DNA from 4 places in the Devosia sp. A369 genome. Region 2 is predicted to be linked to each of the others. Evidence: predicted binding sites of a transcription regulator. Region 2 holds the regulator's gene; each other region holds the start of a gene.
The links. Region 2 encodes LexA, which represses DNA repair genes until DNA is damaged. Its sites were predicted from a motif close to TGTTCNNNNTGTGTTCNG; they were not measured.

Region 1 (3,911 bases), 270 kb from region 2:
CTCCATCGCCTCGTCATCGTCCTCGTAGACGGTGACCATAAGCTTGTCCTTGGGCAGGCCCCAATCCTTGGTCAGCAGGTCCCAGGCCAGTTCGATGGCCCGATCCTTGAAATAATCGCCAAAGGAGAAATTGCCGAGCATCTCGAAAAAGGTGTGGTGCCGCGCGGTGAAGCCGACATTGTCGAGATCATTGTGTTTGCCGCCGGCGCGGACGCATTTCTGCGCCGTGGTGGCCCGCGAATAGGGGCGCTTCTCGACGCCGGTAAAGGTGTTCTTGAACTGCACCATGCCCGAATTGGTGAACATCAGCGTCGGATCGTTACGCGGCACCAGCGGACTCGACGCCACGGCCTCGTGACCATTGCGGGCAAAGTAGTCGACAAAGCTCGAACGGAGGGCGTTTACGCTGGTCATCTGGAGACTTTCACTCGGGAGTTGGCGCGATGGCGCCGCAGAAAAGGTCGGCAGCTTTCTATCGTGCGGCCAACAGGAATGTCCAGCATTGCTGCCCTATTAGGGCTTGCCGGCAACAAAAAGAGGCACCGCTTGCGCGATGCCTCGAAAAATCCCTGCATGGGAAGGTCGTCTTATTCGCCGTCATCCGCCGCGTCGTCACCACCGGATACCAGCAGCACTTCGCCCAGCAGACCCGAGCTTTCGCGCACGCCACGCTCAATGGTGGCCGCTGCTTCCGGATTATCCTTGAGGAACTGGCGCGCATTCTCGCGGCCCTGTCCCAGACGCTGGCTGTCCCAGGAGAACCAGGCGCCGGACTTTTCAATAATGCCCGCCTTGACGCCCAGATCGAGCAATTCGCCGGTCTTGGAAATGCCTTCGCCATACATGATGTCGAACTCGACCTGACGGAATGGCGGGGCCAGTTTGTTCTTGACCACTTTGACACGGGTCTGGTTGCCGACGATTTCCTCGCGGTCCTTGAGGGCGCCGATACGGCGGATATCAAGGCGTACCGAAGCGTAGAACTTGAGCGCGTTGCCGCCGGTCGTGGTTTCGGGCGAACCATACATCACGCCGATCTTCATGCGGATCTGGTTGATGAAGATGACCAGGCATTTCGACTTGGAGATCGACGAGGTCAGCTTGCGCATGGCCTGGCTCATCAGGCGAGCCTGCAGGCCCGGCAGCGAGTCGCCCATTTCGCCTTCGAGTTCGGCGCGCGGGGTGAGCGCAGCGACCGAATCGATCACCAGCACGTCGATGGCACCGGAGCGCACCAGCGTATCGGTGATTTCGAGCGCCTGCTCGCCGGTATCGGGCTGGGAGATCAGCAGATCATCGACGCTGACGCCGAGCTTGCGGGCATAAATCGGATCGAGCGCATGTTCGGCGTCGACAAAGGCGCAGATGCCGCCGGATTTCTGGGCTTCGGCGATGACATGCAGCGCCAGCGTGGTCTTGCCCGAGCTTTCCGGCCCGAAGATTTCCACGACTCGCCCCTTGGGCAGGCCGCCAATGCCCAGGGCGATGTCGAGACCGAGCGAGCCAGTGGAGATTGCCTCCACTTCGATCGCCGACGCCTCACCCAGGCGCATGATTGAGCCCTTGCCGAAATTGCGCTCAATCTGGCTGAGCGCCGCAGCAAGTGCCTTGTCCTTATCCATCGATCCACCTTCAACTACACGAAGCGACGCGTTCGCCATCTATTCTCTCCTTATTCCACGCTCTTGGAGGCTGCGCAACGCGCGGGCACCGCAGGTGGTCATGCATTGAATGTACGCTATTTGTTCTCATCTTGTTCTTGTGCTGTCAAGGGACAAAATGAGAACATCGGCATCTGGCCACAGAATCGCCCGGCCCTGGCGACAGTCTATGCCGGACCGCCCCGTCAGGCCCGCGCACAATAAGTATGATTTTTGACTTGCCTGACCGTTCCATGTTGCGCTTTATGCCAGCGATCGCGCCATAAGGGCCTAGCGAAGGAGCCGCGCCATGAATTTGATCCAGTTTTTTGATCCAAACGGCGAACGCGCCGTGGGCGCGGTGCAGGACGGGGTGGCCCGCGTCGTTACTGGCGCCACCAGTGTCTACGCGCTGGCCAGCGCAGCCCTCGCCCGCAATATCGGGCTGGGGGCGCTGGTCGCCGAACAGGGGCTTGGCGAGACCGTGGACCGCACCGCCATCCTGGCCGAAGGCCGCATGCTGGCGCCGGTCGACCATCCCGATCCAGCCCATCTCTATCTGACCGGCACCGGCCTCACCCATCTCGGCTCGGCCGCCACGCGCGACGCCATGCACCAGTCCAGCGGCGCCAAAGCCGAAGAGACCCTCACCGACTCGATGAAGATGTTCCGCATGGGCGTCGAAGGCGGCAAGCCGGCCAACGGCCTCAAGGGCGTACAGCCGGAGTGGTTCTACAAGGGCAATGGCTATTCGGTGGTCAATCCGGGCCATCCGATTCCCTCGCCCGGCTTTGCCCTCGACGCCGGCGAGGAGCCGGAAATCGCCGGCATCTATCTCATCGACCAGAACGGCCAGCCGCGCCGGCTGGGCTTTGCCCTGGCCAATGAGTTTTCCGATCACGTGACCGAGCGGATCAACTACCTGTTCCTGGCCCATTCCAAGCTGCGCGCCTGCGCCTTTGGGCCGGAATTGCGGGTCGGCGATCTGCCGGCGCATATCGAAGGCAAGTCGCGCATCTGGCGTGACGGCAAGCTGCTGTGGGAAAAGCCGTTCCTGTCGGGTGAGGATAATATGAGCCACACCATCGCCAATCTGGAATATCACCACTTCAAATATGAGCTGTTCCGCAATCCGGGCGATATTCACGTCCACATGTTCGGCACTGCCACGCTGAGCTTTGCCGACGGCATCAGTACCCAGCCCAACGACATCTTCGAGATCGAAGAGCCCCAGTTCGGCGCGCCGCTGCGCAATGCGGTGCGGGTGGAAACCGAGCATCCGGTAATCGTCGGCAACATCTATTGATCTTGCTGCCACGCCACTAACATGTCAGTTATCCCTCCGCTTGGCGGAGGGATAATATGGCGCGCTGTTTCGAGAAACGCCGGATCGGTCAGACCGATCTGGAGGTGACCACGCTAGGGCTGGGCGGCGCGTCGCTCGCCGGAAACTATACCTCCGTTCCTGCCGATCAGGCCCGTGCAACGATAGCGCACGCGCTGGATGCGGGGATAAATCATTTCGATACCTCCCCCCATTACGGCTTTGGCCGCTCCGAGCATTTATTTGGCGACGTGCTGCGCGAAAGACGCGCTGGCGCGGTGCTGTCCAGCAAGGTCGGCCGCTTGCTGCGGCCCGTGCATGGCACAGCCTGGTCGCGCGACGAATGGATCGATCCGCTGCCGTTCCGGGAGGTCTATGACTATTCCTATGACGGGGTGATGCGCTCCTTCGAGGACAGCCTGCAGCGGCTCGGCGTCGACGCCATCGACATTCTCTATGTGCATGACATTGGCGAAGCCACCCATGGCGTCGAGGGCAACAAGCCGCATTGGGCACAACTGGCCAATGGCGGTTATCGGGCACTGCGCGAATTGCGCGACAGTGGCCTGATCAAGGCCATCGGGCTGGGCGTCAATGAATGGCAAGTACTGATGGACGCCTTTGCGCTGGGCGACTGGGACGTGTTCCTGCTCGCCGGTCGCTATACGCTGCTGGAGCAGACCTCGCTCGAGCCGTTCATGAGCACCTGCCTGCAACGCGGCGCCTCGGTGGTGGTCGGCGGGCCGTTCAATTCGGGCATTCTGGTGGGCGGCGATACCTTCAACTATGCCAAGGCCCCCGACGAGATCGTCGCCAAGGTCAAAGCCATCACCGCGGTCTGCCAGGAGTTTGGTGTGCCGCTGCCCGCCGCGGCGCTGCAATTCCCGCCGACTCATCCGGCGGTGTGCAATGTGCTGCCCGGGCCGCGCTCGCCGGCCGAGCTGGAT
Region 2 (3,911 bases):
GCGTCGAAATGGAAGCGCTGCTCGCCGCCTCGACCGCCGCGCTCACCCTTTACGACATGGCCAAGGCCATCGATCGCGGCATGACCATCACCGACATGTGCCTGCTGGAAAAATCCGGTGGCAAATCCGGCGACTTCTCCCGGCCATGAGCCTGCTACCGGTCGAATCCGCCATCGCCGCCATCCTCAACCGCGTTCCTGCCCCGACGCTGGAAACCGTGCCGCTCGCCCAGGCGGCCGGTCGCGTCCTGCTTGAGCCACTGCTCGCCACTCACGACCAGCTCCCCTTCAACGCCAGCGCCATGGACGGCTACGCCATGCGCGCCGCCGATGTGGTCGACGGCCACGCCCTGACCATTGTCGGCACCTCGCAAGCCGGTGCCGGCTTCTCCGGCACAATTGAGCCCGGCCAGGCCGTCCGCATCTTCACCGGCGCCCCGGTGCCCCCCGGCGCCGATACCGTCATCATGCAGGAAGAGGCCGTCGCAGCGGACGGCGTCGTCCGTTTCACCGCCCCGGCCCGGCTCGGTCACAGCATTCGCCCCCGCGGCAACGACTTTGCCACCGGCCAGCAATTGCTCGATCCGGGCATGCGCCTCGCCCCGATGCACCTCGCCGTCGCCGCCGCCGCCAATGCCGCAACTTTGGGCGTCGCCAAACGGCCGAACATTGCCCTGCTCGCCACCGGCGACGAATTGGTGCTGCCCGGCAACCCACTCGGAGCCGACCAGATTGTTGCATCAAACAGCTTTGGTCTGGCTCCTTTGTTCGCTCCCTACGCCCAATCTGTTACCGACCACGGCATCGCGCAAGATAACCGCAAGAAACTTGCCAGCATGCTGGCAGAAATCTTCGACAATCCGCCAGATATCTTGGTGACTACTGGCGGCGCCAGCGTCGGCGATCATGACATCGTGCAGGCGGTTTTGCTCGATCTCGGCGTGAAGCTGGACTTCTGGCGCATCAACATGCGCCCCGGTAAGCCCTTGATGTTTGGGACAAAAGGCAAGACGCTGATCTTCGGCCTGCCCGGAAATCCGGTCTCCGCCATGGTCACCGCCATGGTCTTCATCCGCCCTGCCCTCCGCGCCTGGCTCGGCCACCCCGAACCCACCCCCTGGCACCTTCCGCTGGCTGGTCCGACCCCACCCAATACTGCCCGCCGCCACTTCATGCGCGCGCAGCTATTGCACACAGCTAACGGCTTGCAATTGCTGCCTATTTCGCAAACCGACAGCGGCCATACCTCGTCGCTGGCGCGCGCCGATATGCTGATTATCCAGCCCGAAAACGACCCCGGCCAACCCGCCGGCACGCTAGTCGAAGCCCTCCCCGTGGACGGCTTCTGACAGTAAAAGCCCAAGGGATATTGCAGAACATAACTGGAACACGTATGGTCGTTCCGTCTATGTTCCGATTCTGCTCCCGAGGGGTCCATGCTCACGCGCAAACAACACGAGCTGCTGATGTTCATCCACGAGCGGATGAAGGAAAGCGGTATTCCACCATCCTTTGATGAGATGAAGGATGCGCTCGACCTGGCATCCAAATCGGGCATCCACCGGCTGATCACCGCACTCGAGGAACGTGGCTTCATCCGCCGCCTGCCCAACCGGGCCCGGGCATTGGAGGTGGTCAAGCTCCCCGATTCGATGAACCCATCGCTTGGCGGCCGCAAGACCCGCTTCGAGCCCTCGGTCATCGAAGGCAATCTGGGCAAGGTGGCGTCGCCCCCCTCGCGCATGTCGGCCGCTGATGACTATGCAAGGCCGATCGCCATCCCGGTCATGGGCCGCATCGCCGCCGGCACGCCGATCGAGGCGATCCAGACCCATTCCCACACCATCATGGTGCCGCCCGAAATGCTGGGCAGCGGCGAGCATTACGCGCTCGAAGTGCGCGGCGACTCGATGATCGATGCCGGCATTTTCGATGGCGATACCGTGCTCATCAAGAAGCAGGATGTCGCCAGCACCGGCGAGATCATCGTTGCTCTGGTAGATGATGAGGAAGCAACCCTTAAACGCCTGCGCCGCAAGGGGAATACAATCGCGCTGGAAGCGGCCAATCCCGCCTATGAAACCCGCATTTTCCCGCCTGACCGGGTCAAGGTGCAGGGTCGTCTGGTTGGACTTTTGCGCAAATACTGAGCCGACGGCTTTGACCTTTGGCCGGCATGACGGGCATAAATCTCGCATGCCGGCTCCCATCGAAAAGCTTTGCCCTGTGCTGCTCCGCCCCACGTCTGACGGGCCGGAGCTGCTGGTGTTTCGGCATCCGCTCGCCGGCGTACAACTGGTCAAGGGCACGCTTGAGGCTGATGAGACTATCGCCACCGGAGCGCTCCGCGAACTGGCCGAGGAGTCCGGCCTCACCCAAGCCATTGTGACGTCCGACCTGGGCAGCAGCCTTGCTATCGCTCCCGATCAACTCTGGCATTTTGTGCGCGTTGAGGCCGGACCGCTGGAATCACGCTGGCTTTTTGACACCGCGGATGATGGCGGCCACCGCTTTGCTTTTTTCTGGTGGCCGCTGGCGGCCGAGCCGGGTCCCGACTGGCACCCGATCTTCGTCCGGGCGCTGGCCCATATCAGGGCGGCGTTGGCGTAGCCCACTGCCGGTGTGGCGGGGATGAACAGCAAGCAGGCAGGCGGTTTGCTTGGGCTGCTGCATTGTTCTTGCAACCACTATTCGCGAGACCTTGCAATCGGCGCCATTTCGTGCCACATAGTGGGCATACGTTTTCAGCCTAAGTCGGCTGCCTAATGCCGGCGTGCCGGACCGTGGCTTCCTTCTCTACCATGCGAACGTTATTTTCCTTTGGCGTGTTGCCATTGGATAACCGCTCGTAAGAGCACAAGGAAACTATCATGTCCGTCATCACCGGCACCGTCAAATTCTTCAACACCACCAAGGGCTTCGGCTTCATTTCGCCTGAAAATGGCGGCAAGGATGCCTTCGTCCACATCTCCGCTGTTCAGCGTTCGGGCCTGCAGGGCCTGTATGAGAACGACAAGGTGACCTACGAGCTCGAGACCGGCCGTGACGGCAAGGAATCGGCAACGAACCTGACCCTGCTCTAGTTAGCAAGGCGAGCGCGCTTCGGCGCTGCTCGGTCAAGGGCCACCGCGTGAAAGCGCGGTGGCCCTTTTCTTTTGCGGGTTCTATCCCGCGCTGACCGGCAAAACAAAAGGCCCGCATCGAAATGCGGGCCTTTGCTATTTTGCCGTGCGCTTAGTGGTTGTCGCGCGGCACGCCTTCGGTCTGGGCGATGCGCTGATACTTCTCGGCTGGCTTGAGAATGGCGCCATCGCCCAGCTGGCTGACGATACCGCGCTGGATTTCCTGCCACGGCGTCTGGTGCTTGGGGTATTTGTAACCGCCCGCCGCTTCCAGTTCGGCCCGGCGCGTGGCGATGTCCTCATCCGAGATCAGGATATTGGCCTGGCCCTTGTTGAGGTCGATGCGCACCTTGTCGCCGGTCCGCAGGATAGCCAGATTGCCGCCGGCCGCTGCTTCGGGTGAAGCGTTGAGGATCGAGGGCGAACCCGAGGTGCCGGACTGGCGACCATCGCCAATGCAGGCCAGGGCATGAATGCCCTTCTTGATCAGATAGTTGGGCGGCCGCATGTTCACCACTTCGGCCGCACCGGGATAGCCGATGGGCCCTGCGCCACGCATGAACAGCAGGGTGTTTTCGTCGATTTCCAGCGCCGGATCGTCGATGCGGTGGTGATAGTCCTCGGGACCATCAAACACCACCGCCTTGCCTTCGAACATGCCGGGATGCGCCGGATTGTTGAGGTAGCGCTCCTTGAACTCGGAGGAGATGACGCTGGTCTTCATGATGGCGTTGTCGAACAGATTGCCGCGCAGCACCAGGAACCCGGCCTCCGCCTTGAGCGGATTGCC
Region 3 (3,911 bases), on a different contig from region 2:
TTCAAATCACTGATTCGCGCCGCCCCCGCCCCCAGAGACCAGCCGCCTTGATCCAGTCCCGTTTCGCTCCCCTGGCCGCGCTGGCCGTTTTGTTCACGTTTCCGGTCGCGGCCGCCGAGGTCGATGCCACGGCACGCTATGTCATGACGCTGGGCGGCATCAATATTGCCGCCATGAATGTCGATCTCAAGGATGATGGCCGGGCCTATACGCTCGATCTGTCGGCCAATGTGGCGGGGCTGGGCACGCTGGTGGCCAGCGGCACCGCCAACGCCACCTCGGTGGGCAAGTCCTCAGGCAGCACCTTGCTGGCCGACAAATTCAACCTGCAGACCCGCGCCAATGGCGACAGCTTCACGGTCGACGTGACCTTCGCCGGCAAGGATGTCTCCTCCTTCAAGGTCGAGCCGCCGATCCTGGATAATTATGACCGGGTGCCGCTGGAACGCCGCCACCTGACCGGGGTGGCCGATTTCCTGTCTTCCTTCGTGCTCAAGGGCAAGGCGCTCGACAAGAGCCTGTGCCAGCGCCAGGCCAAGATTTTCACCGGCGTCGAGCGCTTCAATATCGCCATGAGCTATGCCGGCGAGGACAAGGCCACGTCGCCCCGCACCGGCTATCAGGGGCCGGTGGTGCTGTGCACGGTGTCGTATCAGCCGGTGTCGGGCCATTTCACCAGCTCGGACATCACCACCTATCTGGCCAATAGCGACCGCATCATCATCTGGTACGCCCCGTTGGGCGAGACCGGCTATTTCATCCCATATCGCGTGCTGCTCGGCACCAATATGGGCGATCTGTCGATGGTGCTGACCAGCCTGACCCAATAGGTCCCGTCCCGCTTCGGGACGGTCAACGGCTTTATTACCAATTTTGCCCCGCCATAGTGGCTGCGGCCGTGGCCATAGAGGTTAACGGCCGCCGGCCGGGCGCGGATTTTCGCGCAATGTTCTGCTCACAAACGGGCAGAATCGGCCGAAATTAACCCTTTTCTAACCAAGGTGAACCGGTTTGCGCCGTGCCGGCGCCGGCGCGACGTCATTTCGACCCCTCTTGTGTCCCAGCCCGCTCCCGCCACCACATCTGGCCGTGAACAAACCCGCATTTTGCCTGTTCGCCCGATTCTGTCCCTGTTCGTTCCCGGTTTGGTTCGATGGTGAACGGAGCGGCGGATGGGCGGGCGATTGTGTCCAGATATGGGAATGGTGATGACCCCCGATCTCGCAGTCGACACCCTCCCCCTTGCGGGGAGGGATCAAGGGTGGGGGTGAGTCACGGGCACGGCGCTTGCGGCGAGATACCCCCACCCGGCTCGATCACGGACTTAGCGAAGGGCTAAGTCCTATCTCGCTGTCCCTCCCCGCAAGGGGGAGGGTGGGCCGACTGCGCGTGCGGTAGAATTGCCCCCGCCTGTCCCACTCCGGCACGGTCAATTGCCTGTTTCCTCAATTTGCGTCGCGCCGCCCCATAGCCGCCGCACCCCGCGTCATAAATCTGCCAAAAATCTTTGCCAGACAAGGATTTACCGCGCGTTTACTTTTGCCCGTTTCCGGCCGAAATTAACCTGCCGGTAACCAAGCTGAACGGATTTTTGGCTGTTTCCCGGTCGCAGCCCCGATTTCGCCATCCTCTGGTGTCCGAAGCCGCTGCCGCTACCACTGCTAGCCGTGAACGAAACCAGATTCTGTGAGTCGCGCCGATTCGGTGCCGTTTCGTTCCCTGCTTGTTCCTGCCGTTAACCGGCGTGGCAAAAGGGTCGCAAAGCCTGTCCTTTCTTGGGACAAACGCCGGACCATCTCGCAACCGCCATCGTGACCGCCTACATTGTCGGCAATGACTTTCGCGCCCCCTCAGTCGGTCAAGGCGATTCTTGGCCCCACCAATACCGGCAAGACCTATTTTGCCATCGAGCGCATGCTGGCCCATCCCACCGGGATGATCGGCCTGCCGCTGCGTTTGCTGGCGCGCGAGGTGTATCAGCGCTGCGTCGAGCGGGTGGGCGAGGGCGCGGTGGCGCTGGTGACCGGCGAGGAGCGCATCGTGCCGGCGCGGCCGCGCTTCTGGGTCTGCACCGTCGAAGCCATGCCGATGGATATCCGCGTCGATTGCGTCGCCATCGACGAAATCCAGACCGCCACCGATTTCGACCGCGGCCATGTGTTTACCGACCGCATCCTGCATGCGCGCGGCAGCAGCGAAACCCTGCTGCTCGGCGCCGCCACCATGGAGCCGGTGATCCGCCGGCTATTGCCGCATTGCGAAATCATCGACCGGCCCCGGTTTTCCCACCTGACCTATGCCGGGTCGAAGAAAATCTCGCGCCAGCCCGAACGCAGTGCCATCGTCGCCTTCTCGGCGCGGCAGGTCTATGCCATCGCCGAATTGATCCGGCGCGAGCGCGGCGGCGCCGCCGTGGTGATGGGGGCGCTCAGCCCGCGCACCCGCAATGCCCAGGTGGAACTGTATCAGAATGGCGATGTGGATTTTCTGGTCGCCACCGATGCCATCGGCATGGGGCTGAACCTCGATATCCACCATGTCGCCTTTGCCGATGACAGCAAATTCGATGGCCATACCAGCCGTCCGCTGACCCCGGCCGAGCTGGGCCAGATCGCCGGCCGTGCCGGTCGCCATGCCCGCAATGGCACCTTTGGCGTCACCGGCGGCACCGAGGGATTCGATGAAGAAATGGTCGTGGCGCTCGAAACCCACGACTTCGCTCCGGTAAAAGTGCTGCAATGGCGCAACAATCAGCTGGATTTCAGCTCCATCGATGCGTTGCGCTATAGCCTCGAAGCCACCCCCGACCACCGCAGTCTGACCAGGGTGCCGATTGCCAAGGATCAGCATGCCCTCGAGTTCGTTGCCCGCAATGAGGCGGGTAAGCTGGCCCGGGGCCTCGATGGGGCGCGCCTGCTGTGGGAGTGCTGCCAAATCCCTGATTATCAAGGGATTTCGCCGGCCAATCATGGAGAAATCGTCACCCGAATTTACTCGGATTTAGTCAAGCGCGGCAAGGTTGACGCGGACTGGATTGCCGAGCAGGTGCGCTTTTGCGACAATGCGAGCGGCGATATTGACACTTTAAGCAACCGGATCAAGCAGATCCGCACATGGACCTTCGTCGCGAACCGCAAAAACTGGCTTGCAGACCCCGCACATTGGCGCGAAAAGACCCGGGATATTGAAGATCGGCTGAGTGACGCGCTGCATGAGCGTTTAACCCAGCGGTTCGTCGACCGGCGCACCAGCGTGCTGCTTCGTCACCTGAAAGACAAACGTATGGCATCTCCCGAGATCAATGAGCGTGGCGAAGTGCGGCTGGAAGGCCATCTCATCGGCACGCTTGAAGGCTTCCGCTTCACCATCGCCCGAAATGACGGCGATGCCGACATCAAGGGGCTGCGCGCGGCGGCCGACCATGTGGTGGCCCCCGAGATCGCCAATCGGGCCGACCGGCTGGCCGGCGCGCCCAATGAAGAATTCGTGCTGGCCACTGATGGTCGCCTGCGCTGGAAGGGCGACATCGTCGCCGAGCTGATCGAGGGCGATGCGCTGTATCGTCCGCGCATCCTGCTGCTGGCCGATGAGGGCCTCACCGGCACCGATCTTGAGCGCGTGCAGGATCGCCTCAGCCTCTGGCTGCGCCACCACATCAATACCGTGCTCGAAGGCGTCATGGCGCTGGAAGCCCCGACCGACCTCGAAGGTCCGGCGCGCGGCATCGCCTATCAGCTGTTTGAGCATCTCGGCCTGATCCCCCGCAGCCAGGTGGCTGAAGAGGTCAAGACGCTCGATCAGGACGTGCGCGGCAAGCTGCGCAAGCTCGGCGTCAAGTTCGGCGCCTATCACATCTATCTGCCGCTCTCGCTCAAGCCCGCCCCACGCGAGCTGGCGGTGATACTGTTCGC
Region 4 (3,911 bases), on a different contig from region 2:
CGGGCGACCCGCCGGTCGCCCAATTTCTTTTTAAATCCATGGCCTTGGCACTGAAGAAATCTTAACCACGACACGCTAGCGTTCGGTAGTTCGTAGGATCGCCCAATTGCGTAGCCTTGCTGCCACCGCCCCCTCTGCAGAACCGGCCTTCGCCGGTGACTTCCCACACGACCATGCCTTTGACGGCCGCCTGCGCCGTCTTGCCAAGCTGCTTGGCGTGGGCAGCGCGCGGTTGACCAGCCTTGCCGCTGACAATGTGATGACCATCGCGTCGGTGGGTAATATCACGCAGAATCTGGCCGGGCTGGAGGCGCGTGCGCTGGCGGCGGAATACCCCTTGGTCATGGCCGATACCGCCATTGTCGGCGCCCGCTTTTATGCCGGCCTGCAGCTGCCCGCCGCCTCTGATCGCCCGCCGCTGCTGCTCAGCCTGTTCGACGCGCGCCCGCGCAGTCGCCAGATGGCCGAGCGCATCGTGGCGCTGGCGCAGGATATTTTTGCCCGCGCCACCATCAGCCGACAAAACCGCACCATCCAATCCCAGGCCGGGCGTATCGCCGCGCTGGAGGCCGAGGACCAGTTGCGGCGCCAGCTATTCGACCGGGCCTCGGCCACGGCGCGGATCGGGGTCTGGCAATGCGATCTGGCCGACAATGCCATCGCCTGGACCGACAGCGTCTATGACATTTTCGAGGTCCCGCACGGTGCGCCCATTACCAGGGAGCAGACGCTCACCCTCTATACCGATGCCTCCCGCCTGAAGATGGAAGCGGCGCGCGCCGAGGCGATCCGGACCTGCACGGATTTCGGGCTCGACGTGGAAATCATCACCACCACCGGCAAGCATCGCTGGATGCGGCTGACCGGTGCGGTGGATAGCCAGGATGGCGTGGCCAAACGCATTTTCGGCATGAAGCAGGACATCACCGACGAAAAGCTGATGGCCGACCGCACGCGCTATCTGGCCGAATTCGACGTTATGACCGGCCTCGCCAATCGCAGCCTGTTCCAGGCCCGGCTGATCCAGCTCGACGCCGGGTATCACACCGTCGGCACCCTGCTGCTGGTCGACCTCGACGGCTTCAAGCAGGTCAACGACACCTACGGCCATGCCGTGGGCGACGAATGCCTCAAGGAGGCGGCGCTGCGGCTGAGCGAAAGCTGCGTCGGCGCCGATCTGGTGGCGCGGATCGGCGGCGACGAATTTGCCGTGCTGCTCGGCCCCGACATCGCGCCCGACGCGGTCAAAGCGCAGGCCGCGAGCATTGTCGGCACCATGGGCCGCCCGCTCACCCGGTTGGGCCAGACCCTCACGCTCAGCGCCTCGGTCGGCGTCGCGTCATATCGCGGCGGCGCGCCGGAGGACCTGTTCCGCCAGGCCGACACCGCGCTTTATGCGGCCAAGGCCGCCGGTCGCAACACGTTTTGCGTGTTCGCCACCTGACCGATGCTGGTAGGCTGCCTGCCTGCCTGCCTGCCTGACTGACTGGCTGCCGGCCCGCCCCCTCCCACCGTCATTGCCCACATACAAAAAAGGGGAGCCGCTGCCCCCCTTTGCTGCCGTTCCTAGAACGGGATGTCGTCATCCATGCCGCCGGGCTCGAAGGCCGGGGCGTTGGCTTGGGGCCGACGGGCACCGCCGCCACCACCCTGAACGCCGCGGAAACCGCCGCCTTCATTGCCATAGCCACCCTCATTGCCGCGCGGCGCGCCGGCGCCTTCGCCTTCGCCGCGACCATCGAGCAGCGTCAGGTTCGAGTTGAAGCCCTGCAGCACCACTTCGGTGGAATATTTGTCGGCGCCGGACTGGTCCTGCCACTTGCGGGTCTGCAACTGGCCTTCGAGATAGACCTTGCTGCCCTTGCGCAGATAGCTTTCCGCCACGCGCGCCAGCCCTTCCGAGAAGATCACCACGCGGTGCCACTCGGTCTTTTCGCGGCGCTCGCCGGTATTCTTGTCCTTCCAGGACTCCGAAGTGGCAACGCTCAGATTGACCACCTTGCCGCCGCTGGGAAGGTTACGCACTTCGGGATCGGCGCCGAGATTGCCGACCAGAATGACCTTGTTCACGCTGCCTGCCATGGCGAATTCCTTTTTATTCAGTCCCGCCCTGTCGTGGCCTGGGACGCTTACTTACCGGTTGCACAGCCCTGCCGCCTCAACGGCGGTCCAGCAGATGTGCGGCCGCGACTTTACCGCTTCCGACAGCGGAAAGCGCGCGGGAACCGATTGTTTTAAACAACACTGTTCGTTCCCTTTATGTTCCAATTCAAACTGACCTGTCAAGCCGGCCCCTCCCCATCAGGGCGGGACCGGCGACAGATCAGGCTGGCGTCAGCGCCAGCGCACAGGCCTCGGCCAGAACCTTGTTGGGTGCCTCGGCTCCGAGCGGAGTCGCCCAGCCTGACTTTTCGATGATGCCGCGGCGCGAGAAGGCCGATGCCGCGGTGAATTCGGCCAGCACGACGCCAGCCTGCGGATCGGACTTCGAACGCTCCACGCAATACGGCGTCAGCGCCGTCGCCAGATTGCTGGCCGACAACTTCGCTGCTGCCTCCTGGGCGCTACCGCCGGTCACCCAGCCGCCCCAGGTAAAGCCGATGATGGCCAGGGCAACGGCGCCAGTCGCCGCGCCGTACAGCGCGGGTTTCGTCCATGCGGGAATGTTCATGAAAATCCGATCAGTGTCGGGACAGGCCGCAGGATTGTCGGCCAGACTGGAATGGTAGCACAGCGAAACCGGCCTGCGGGAACCGATTGCGGCATTTCTGCGGCAGCACGGCGCTGCTGACACATCCTGTCAGCAGGCTTGGCCGACATCGGGGCGCAACCACTTTGGGGGCCAGCATGTTCTCCCTTGACCGAATCCTGTTCGTTCTGTTTATGTTCTTGTCGCGAATGACGCTTTGGCAAGCTTGGGGGACACGCTAAGGTGAGCGGACCGCCGGACGGCCATGCGCGCGAGCCGCTTGCAGCAGGAGCAGGCCGCGCCTATCTGTCTGGTCTTCCCGACCCCAAGCCTTCTGCCGCCGTGCCGCTATCTCGGCGCACCGAGCCATGGACTGAAATGATGACGCTAAAGCCCAGCCAGAACCGAGAGATCGTCGTCCGCGGCGCCCGCGAGCACAATCTCAAGGGCATCGACCTCCGGCTGCCGCGTGACAGCCTCATCGTGATGACGGGCCTGTCGGGGTCCGGAAAATCCTCCCTGGCATTCGACACCATCTATGCCGAAGGCCAGCGGCGTTATGTCGAGTCGCTGTCGGCCTATGCCCGCCAGTTCCTCGAAATGATGCAGAAGCCCGATGTGGAACATATCGAGGGCCTGTCGCCCGCAATTTCCATCGAGCAGAAGACCACGTCGCGTAACCCGCGCTCTACCGTTGGCACGGTCACCGAGATATACGACTATCTGCGCCTGCTGTTTGCCCGCGTCGGCGTGCCCTATTCGCCGGCCACCGGCCTGCCCATCGAAAGCCAGACCGTCAGCCAGATGGTCGACAAGGTGCTGGAGCTGCCCGAGGGCACCCGCCTGTTCCTGCTCGCGCCGATCGCCCGTGGTCGCAAGGGCGAATACAAGAAGGAACTGGCCGATCTGATGCGCAAGGGCTTCCAGCGCGTCAAGATCGATGGCGAATATCACGAGATCGAGGACGCCCCTGCCCTCGACAAGAAGTTCAAGCACGACATCGAAGTGGTGGTCGACCGCGTCGTCGTCGGCCCCGACATTTCCGGCCGCCTGTCCGAGAGCTTTGAGACGGCGCTGAAGCTGGCCGATGGCATCGCGCTGATCGAATTCGCCGATGAGAAGACCGAGGACGGTACGCTCAAGCAGACCACCTTCTCGGAAAAATTCGCCTGCCCGGTGTCCGGCTTCACCATTGCCGAAATCGAGCCGCGTCTGTTTTCGT

Region 1: the regulator LexA is predicted to act here: its motif matches at 1,744-1,761, upstream of recA (recombinase RecA).
Region 3: the regulator LexA is predicted to act here: its motif matches at 1,714-1,731, upstream of ACX3OZ_RS05505 (helicase-related protein).
Region 4: the regulator LexA is predicted to act here: its motif matches at 2,250-2,267, upstream of ssb (single-stranded DNA-binding protein).

The regions. Positions count from the first base shown of each region.
Region 1 is NZ_JBTMWV010000001.1:425,448-429,358, forward strand. Features, by position in the region: gene alaS (alanine--tRNA ligase) at 1-414, opposite strand, end outside; gene recA (recombinase RecA) at 588-1,661, opposite strand; gene araD1 (AraD1 family protein) at 1,951-2,946, shown strand; gene ACX3OZ_RS02215 (aldo/keto reductase) at 3,003-3,911, shown strand, end outside.
Region 2 is NZ_JBTMWV010000001.1:158,784-162,694, forward strand. Features, by position in the region: gene moaC (cyclic pyranopterin monophosphate synthase MoaC) at 1-149, shown strand, start outside; gene ACX3OZ_RS00750 (molybdopterin molybdotransferase MoeA) at 146-1,348, shown strand; gene lexA (transcriptional repressor LexA) at 1,436-2,149, shown strand; gene ACX3OZ_RS00760 (NUDIX hydrolase) at 2,196-2,609, shown strand; gene ACX3OZ_RS00765 (cold-shock protein) at 2,870-3,082, shown strand; gene ACX3OZ_RS00770 (IlvD/Edd family dehydratase) at 3,234-3,911, opposite strand, start outside.
Region 3 is NZ_JBTMWV010000003.1:60,648-64,558, reverse strand. Features, by position in the region: gene ACX3OZ_RS05510 (DUF3108 domain-containing protein) at 48-830, shown strand; gene ACX3OZ_RS05505 (helicase-related protein) at 1,834-3,911, shown strand, end outside.
Region 4 is NZ_JBTMWV010000006.1:148,416-152,326, forward strand. Features, by position in the region: gene ACX3OZ_RS10310 (diguanylate cyclase domain-containing protein) at 107-1,444, shown strand; gene ssb (single-stranded DNA-binding protein) at 1,567-2,082, opposite strand; gene ACX3OZ_RS10320 (hypothetical protein) at 2,324-2,671, opposite strand; gene uvrA (excinuclease ABC subunit UvrA) at 3,071-3,911, shown strand, end outside.